2 regions of the Vibrio misgurnus genome follow, and region 2 is predicted to be linked to the other one. Evidence: predicted binding sites of a transcription regulator. Region 2 holds the regulator's gene; the other holds the start of a gene.
What was found. Region 2 encodes MetJ, which represses methionine synthesis genes. Its sites were predicted from a motif close to TTAGACNTNTANANGTCTAA; they were not measured.
Positions count from the first base shown of each region.

Region 1 (3,396 bases), 960 kb from region 2:
TAACCTTTTGTTCATACACCCCTCCTTTGGACGCCACAATAATAGGCAATTCGCTTGCAAGGCCGAGCAATGTGGATGAAGTCTGCGAGTCAGTTGGCAAATAAAGGCGATGCCTAGCTGGTAAGTACGGGGGCATATTTGTTTGCAGCCGAAGACGCGCTTCGCGCTGCAAAAGGCCGCATGGCGCGGCCAGCATGATTATTCACCCTTGGTGAAGTTGGCTTCGCTAAATTGCTCGAGATCGTATGGCGTTTGCTGATAAACGCAATAGTTGAGCCAATTGGCAAACAATAAATGGCCGTGGCTACGCCAACTGGCACAAGGTTTATTATCTGGATTGTCATTGGGGTAGTAGTTGATTGGCAGTGCTGGGCTGAGCCCCGCGCCTAAATCGCGCACATACTCATGGTGTAGCGTCAAAGCATCATATTCCGGATGCCCAGTCACAAACACATTACGCTTATCTTTGGTAGCGGCCAGATAGACGCCCGCCACGTCAGAGGAGGCAAGAATATCAAGGTCAGTATGTTGTGCCAAATAATCAGCGGCAAAGTCGGCATAGCGTGAGTGGGGTGCTAAAAAGCAATCATCAAACCCACGTAGTAGTGAATGAAAGGGTTGATGAGTGGTGTGGTAGTAGACGCCAGATAATTTCTCTTCACGAGTGCGTTTTGGCAAGTTATACAGCAGCTTTAATCCTGCTTGTGCTGCCCAGCAGATATACAGTGTCGAGGTGACATGGTTTTTTGCCCAACTCATGATGTGCTGCAGATGATCCCAATAAGCAACATCTTCAAATTGCACTAAACCGAGTGGCGCCCCCGTAATGATCAATCCATCGAAATTGCGTGTTTTGACCAGTTCAAATTGGCGATAAAAAGTATTGAGATGTTGCTCTGGGGTATTTTTACTCGGCCGATCATCAATGCGCAGCAGCTCGATATCAATCTGTAATGGCGAGTTAGACAACAGGCGTAAAAACTGAGTTTCCGTCTCAATTTTTTTCGGCATCAAGTTTAACAGTAAGACTTTGAGTGGACGGATCTCTTGTGTCGCAGCCCGTGATTCCGACATCACGAAAATGTTTTCGGCACGTAATACATCACTGGCTGGTAATTGGTCGGGGATTTTAATCGGCACGGCTTTCTCCCTAAGCGTGGCTTTAGACGTCTAAACATCTAGACTTATAACTCAGTCAAAAATGATTGTCGATAGGAAATTAATCCAGTGAGCCAAATCAGTGAAACGGAATGGAAAGTTTTAAAGCGGTGAGACACTACCGTAACGACGGTTGGATAAGCCGACCGTCGTTAGGCTCCCGTATTGTCGTTAGCAACTTGTATTAATGTGCAACAGGAGTGTTAGGCTGACGATCGCGCTGCAGTAGGTAATAAGCGATAGCGCCCCATAATGCCGCTTGCAGCCATAATAGAGTCCATTGCGGTGCAATGGTTGACCAATTCGCCGCCATTTGGTTTAAGCCGAGAAAGCCTTGGATCGCTGGAGTGCTGGGAAAGCCGTTAGCTAACCACAATAGTGGTGAGGGGATCATTTCTACTGGCCAGATAAAACCAGCGGTAAAGATCAGCGGCATTGAGCTGATTAATACCACCAAGGTGACGAGTTCACGTCTTGGTGTGAGCGCGCCTAATGCGATCCCGACAAAACTGCTGGTGAGCAAAAAGGGCAACAATAAACTCAAGAGATCAGGGATCGCAGCGAAGCGATGGATGCCATGTTGTTCAAAACTGGCTCCGAAGTAGTACAGGCTCAGTAAATAGTAGATGGCGACCAATACTAAGCTACGCACCAACAGTAATTTTGCCGTCGAGACTCGGCTCCAGTAACCGTGACCTTGTTTTTGACTCCCGACCATCAAACCGGCGGCCATCACCAAGGTTTGTTGTAGGATCAAGACAAAAACGGCAGGTACCACGTAATCAACATAACCTAACCGCGGGTTAAAGGTTGGTTTTAGGTTAGTGCTGGTGGGTGAAAAATGTTGGCTGACAAACGCCATGGGTTCACCTTCAACCAGCAAACGGCTGACTTTGGTGTGCGCGGCTAAGGTGCCACCTGCCTGCGCTAAGCCTTCGACAATCGTGCCATACACCAAAAAGTAGGAAGCATCTCCCGCATAGGCAAGAGTTGGGCTTTTGCCGAGTAATAGATCGCGGTAAAAGTGCTCAGGGATGACCAGTATGCCAGCCACTTGTTTGGCTAAAAAAGCTTGTTTAGCTTGCGTGATGGTGTGATCGCGGCGAACAATCTTGACCTGTGGCGTGGCATCAACCATACGTTCAAACTGGTAACTGGTTTGACTCTTATCAAGATTGACCACCGAGATACTCTGCTCGCGTGGGACTTGTTGTGCGTAAGGCAGCGGATAGAGGAATGAATAAAACACCACACCACCAAACACGGTGATCACTACCACAGGGTTGGTTAATAGCGCTTTCAGCTCCGCTCTTAGCAGCTCAAATAGCGTCATAATGCGGCTCCAGTTTCACGGGCTAAATGTTTACGGATCAGCAGTAGGGTTATCCCGAGAGGAAAAAGGTATCCCCACATATTGCTCAACGGCTGTAGCGAAGTGAGCGCATCAAGTCCATAACTGACTTGATTGACCTGTACTTCAATGTAATGACTGATGGGCAACAAATTGCGCCACAGGTGAGCAAACGGACTCATGTCACTAGCCGGAAAAGTAATCCCCATAAACGCGAAACTGGGGGCGGTGAATGCACCGGCAAAGCTCATCGCGCGAGCGGGATCTAAAGTTAGGAAGTAAAAAAATGCTGCCATGATCACACAAGCCATAACGGTGATCGCTTGAGCAATCAATAACACGCCAAAATGGCCAAACATTGGCCAGTCGAGCACATCATAAAACCAGATCAAAAATCCCACCCCCTGCAACAGGAAAATGGGCAAGTAGGGTAATAGGGTGCGACTTAACTGACGTAACGGCGCATCTGCCAGCCATTTTTGCAAACCGTAATGGCGATAGTTGGCCGCCAGAATCAAAATGGTGCTGACCACGATTGAGATTTGCCACAATGCGGGCACAATCGCACTGACTAAGAATTGTGCATAGTGATTGTTTTGGTTAAATAGGGGCGTGATTTGGGTGCGTATTGGCACTGCGCGCCCCATTGCGGCGAGAGTGGTTTGGCTGTGACTGGTGAGATTTTTCATCACCTCCACCTGCGCATTAAAAGTGCTTTGTGCTTGTACTACGGCGCTATTGACCAGCTTGCCGACCAAGATCATTTGGCTATTGTAAAAGGTGGTCACGGCAGGCTGCTGCTGACGATAAATCGACTTGTCGAATTGTGCTGGGATCACCATATAACCATAGATTTGGCTACTGCGTAGCGCATGGCTGGCCTCAGT
Region 1 is NZ_CP113241.1:1,326,680-1,330,075, reverse strand. It holds gene pilW (type IV pilus biogenesis/stability protein PilW) at 1-15, opposite strand, end outside; gene metA (homoserine O-acetyltransferase MetA) at 199-1,140, opposite strand; gene OOK74_RS06270 (ABC transporter permease) at 1,343-2,491, opposite strand; gene OOK74_RS06265 (ABC transporter permease) at 2,488-3,396, opposite strand, start outside.
Region 1: a site for MetJ is predicted at 1,163-1,182, ahead of metA (homoserine O-acetyltransferase MetA). Genes of this name have one in related genera too.

Region 2 (3,396 bases):
CTCCGAGTACGCTGATCTCTTGGCGTAATTGGTTTAATAGCCGTTCCGCCGTCGGCGCGGCAAGCAGCTTGGTGATCAACTCCGCTTGATAGTGGCGCAAACCTTGTAGGGTTTCGTGGGCAACTCGACCATCTTTACTCAGTGCCTGCACAAAACTGATCAAACGGTTGGTGGTTTTGCCAGCGGCCGATACGACCACCAAATCTTCACTTTTTGAGTAACTTTTCAGAATGCTGGCGACGCGCAGATAACACTCTGGGTCGGCAAGGCTACTGCCTCCAAATTTATGCAACTGACGGGCGTGAGTCATACGCGGGTCTCCTTAAGTGATGGAATTAGCTTGCTGAAAGGCTTGATCAAGATCGGCGATCAAATCGCTGCTCTCTTCTAGACCGATTGAGAGGCGCAGCAGTTGCTGAGAAATGCCCGCTTCCGCTAGGGCTACCTCGCCCATTGCCCGGTGAGTCATTGAGGCTGGGTGACAGATCAAACTTTCGACCCCGCCCAGTGATTCCGCGAGTGAAAACAGTGTCAATTGACCAACAAAGCACTTTAATTGTGCCAAGCTGCCGGCAAACTCAAAACTGAGCATGGCGCCAAATCCAGACTGCTGCTGTTTGGCTATTGAATGGCCAGCGTGGCTCGTTAGGCTAGGGTGGTAAAGTTTGCCCACCAAGGGTTGGCTGTGTAGATAGGCTAAAATGTGCTGGGCATTCTCTTCATGTTGGCGCATCCGCGCGCCTAGAGTACGCAGACCACGCAGGGTCATGTAACTATCAAAGGGAGTGCCTGTCGCACCTAAGCAATTACCCCACCAAGCCAACTCGGTGGCGTGCTGCGGATTTTTGCAGATCAACACTCCGCCAATCACATCCGAGTGACCATTGATGTATTTGGTGGTGGAGTGCAGGACAAAATCAGCGCCTAAGGCGAGTGGTTTTTGCAATATGGGGGTCAAAAAGGTGTTATCTACCGCCACCAAAGTGCCTTGCGCTGCGGCCTGTTGGCACAGATGGGCAATATCCACCACCCGCAGCAGAGGGTTGGAAGGCGTTTCAATCAACAGTAATTTAGGCTGACGAGCTAACGCTTGGGTGAATGCGGCTTGGTCGGCTTGATCGACAAATTGCACTTGGAAATCGCCTTTTTTGGCACGGGTATTCAGTAAGCGATAAGTGCCGCCATAGCAGTCGTGAGGAGCGATGATCAGATCTTGTGGGCCGAGGAAAGCGCTTACCCATAAATTGATGGCTGAAGTACCACAGTTGGTGACAACCGCACCCGAGCCACCTTCGAGCTCGGATAAGGTTTGTTCCAGTAAACTACGGTTCGGGTTGCCAGAACGGGTGTAATCGTATTGCGGTACTTCGCCAAAGGCGGGGAAACCGTAATTGGTGGAAAGATAGATCGGCGGTACAACCGCATGATATTGAGTATCCGATTCGATTCCGGTACGCACCGCAATCGTGGCTGGTTTGCGTGTGGTCATAGCATTTCCTTGCTGACTATTCTGTCCTAGAGAGCCTCATCATACCGCCTCGACGCAGAAAGCGGCAGCGGAATGGTGAAAGTACCACCCCGCTGAGTTTCGGTTTGATGACCGGCGATTTATTATGCGCTACTTTACTGCTCTTAATTTGAGACGTCAATACATCTAGATGTCTATATGTCTTTGCTTATGGCAGTAAATGCCGCTAAAATTGAGGCCTTTGAAATTTCGATTCGAACCAAAACAACGAAGGTGCGCAATGGCAGACTGGGATGGCGAATACATCAGCCCCTATGCAGAGCATGGGAAAAAAAGCGAGTTGGTAAAAAAAATCACGGTATCCATTCCGCTCAAAGTTCTTAAAGTGCTTACTGATGAGAGAACACGCCGTCAAGTGAATAACTTACGTCATGCAACCAACAGTGAACTGTTATGTGAAGCTTTCTTGCACGCCTACACTGGCCAGCCGCTGCCGACCGATGAAGATCTACGTAAAGATCGTCCGGATGATATTCCGAGTGAAGCGAAGCGCTTGATGACCGAAATGGGCATCGCGTTCGAATCTTATGATGAGTGATCGATCGGCCACTGAATACGCGTAAGCGCACGATAGTCGTGATCAAAAAGCCCCTCGCTTGAGGGGCTTTACCTTTGCTGCGTGGCAGGATAAGTCAGCGATGGCTGATTTAATCCAACATATAATCTTTAGGCATCGCAATCCGCGCCACCCCAGAATCCACCGCCGCTTTCGCCACTGCCCGTGCTACGCGTGGCAGTAAACGAGGATCCATCGGTTTTGGAATAATGTAATCAATACCAAAACTGAGCTTATCCACTCCAGCGGCGACCAGCACTTCAGCCGGCACTGGCTCTTTGGCCAGTTGACGAATCGCATCGACGGCGGCCAATTTCATCTGTACGTTAATTTCACTGGCGCGCACATCTAATGCGCCACGGAAAATAAACGGGAAGCAGAGTACGTTGTTGACTTGATTGGGATAGTCACTGCGTCCGGTACCCATGATCATATCATTGCGCACTTGATGCGCGATCTCGGGTTTGATTTCCGGATCGGGGTTTGAACAGGCAAACACCACTGGTTTGTCGGCCATCAGTTTTAGCGCTTCAGCTGGTAGCAGGTTCGGGCCCGATACGCCTAAGAAGAGATCAGCACCAGCAATCACATCTTCCAGAGTTCGTTTGTCGGTATTATTGGCAAACAGCGCTTTATATTGATTGAGATCGTCCCGTCGAGTGTGGATCACCCCTTTGCGATCCAGCATGTAGATTTTTTCACGCATTGCCCCGCACTTGATCAGTAGCTCCATACAAGCCACGGCTGCCGCTCCGGCACCCAAGCAAACAATGATACACTCTTTCAATTGCTTACCTTGCAGCTCTAACGCGTTGAGCATACCGGCGGCGGTGACAATCGCAGTACCGTGCTGATCATCGTGAAAGACGGGCACATCACAGCGCTCAATGAGGCGGCGTTCAATATCAAAGCAATCTGGTGCTTTGATATCTTCTAAGTTGATGCCACCGAAAGTGTCGGCAATGTTGGCCACCGTGTCGACAAATTCGTCGATAGTGCGGTGTTTGACTTGGATATCAATCGAATCTAACCCAGCAAAGCGTTTAAATAGCAGCGCTTTGCCTTCCATCACCGGTTTAGAGGCCATCGGCCCTAAATTGCCTAAGCCTAAAATTGCTGTACCGTTTGAGATCACGGCCACCGTGTTGCCTTTGGCCGTATATTTGTAGATATTTTCAACATTTTGCGCAATTTCACGTACCGGCTCGGCCACTCCAGGGCTGTAAGCCAGCGCGAGATCGTCGGCGGAGTCAGCCGGTTTGGTGAGCGCAATGCCAATTTTACCTGCTGTAGGGTAAGCGTGGTAATTGAG
Region 2 is NZ_CP113241.1:2,282,870-2,286,265, reverse strand. It holds gene OOK74_RS10510 (bifunctional aspartate kinase/homoserine dehydrogenase II) at 1-310, opposite strand, end outside; gene OOK74_RS10505 (O-succinylhomoserine (thiol)-lyase) at 323-1,489, opposite strand; gene metJ (met regulon transcriptional regulator MetJ) at 1,749-2,066, shown strand; gene OOK74_RS10495 (malic enzyme-like NAD(P)-binding protein) at 2,176-3,396, opposite strand, start outside.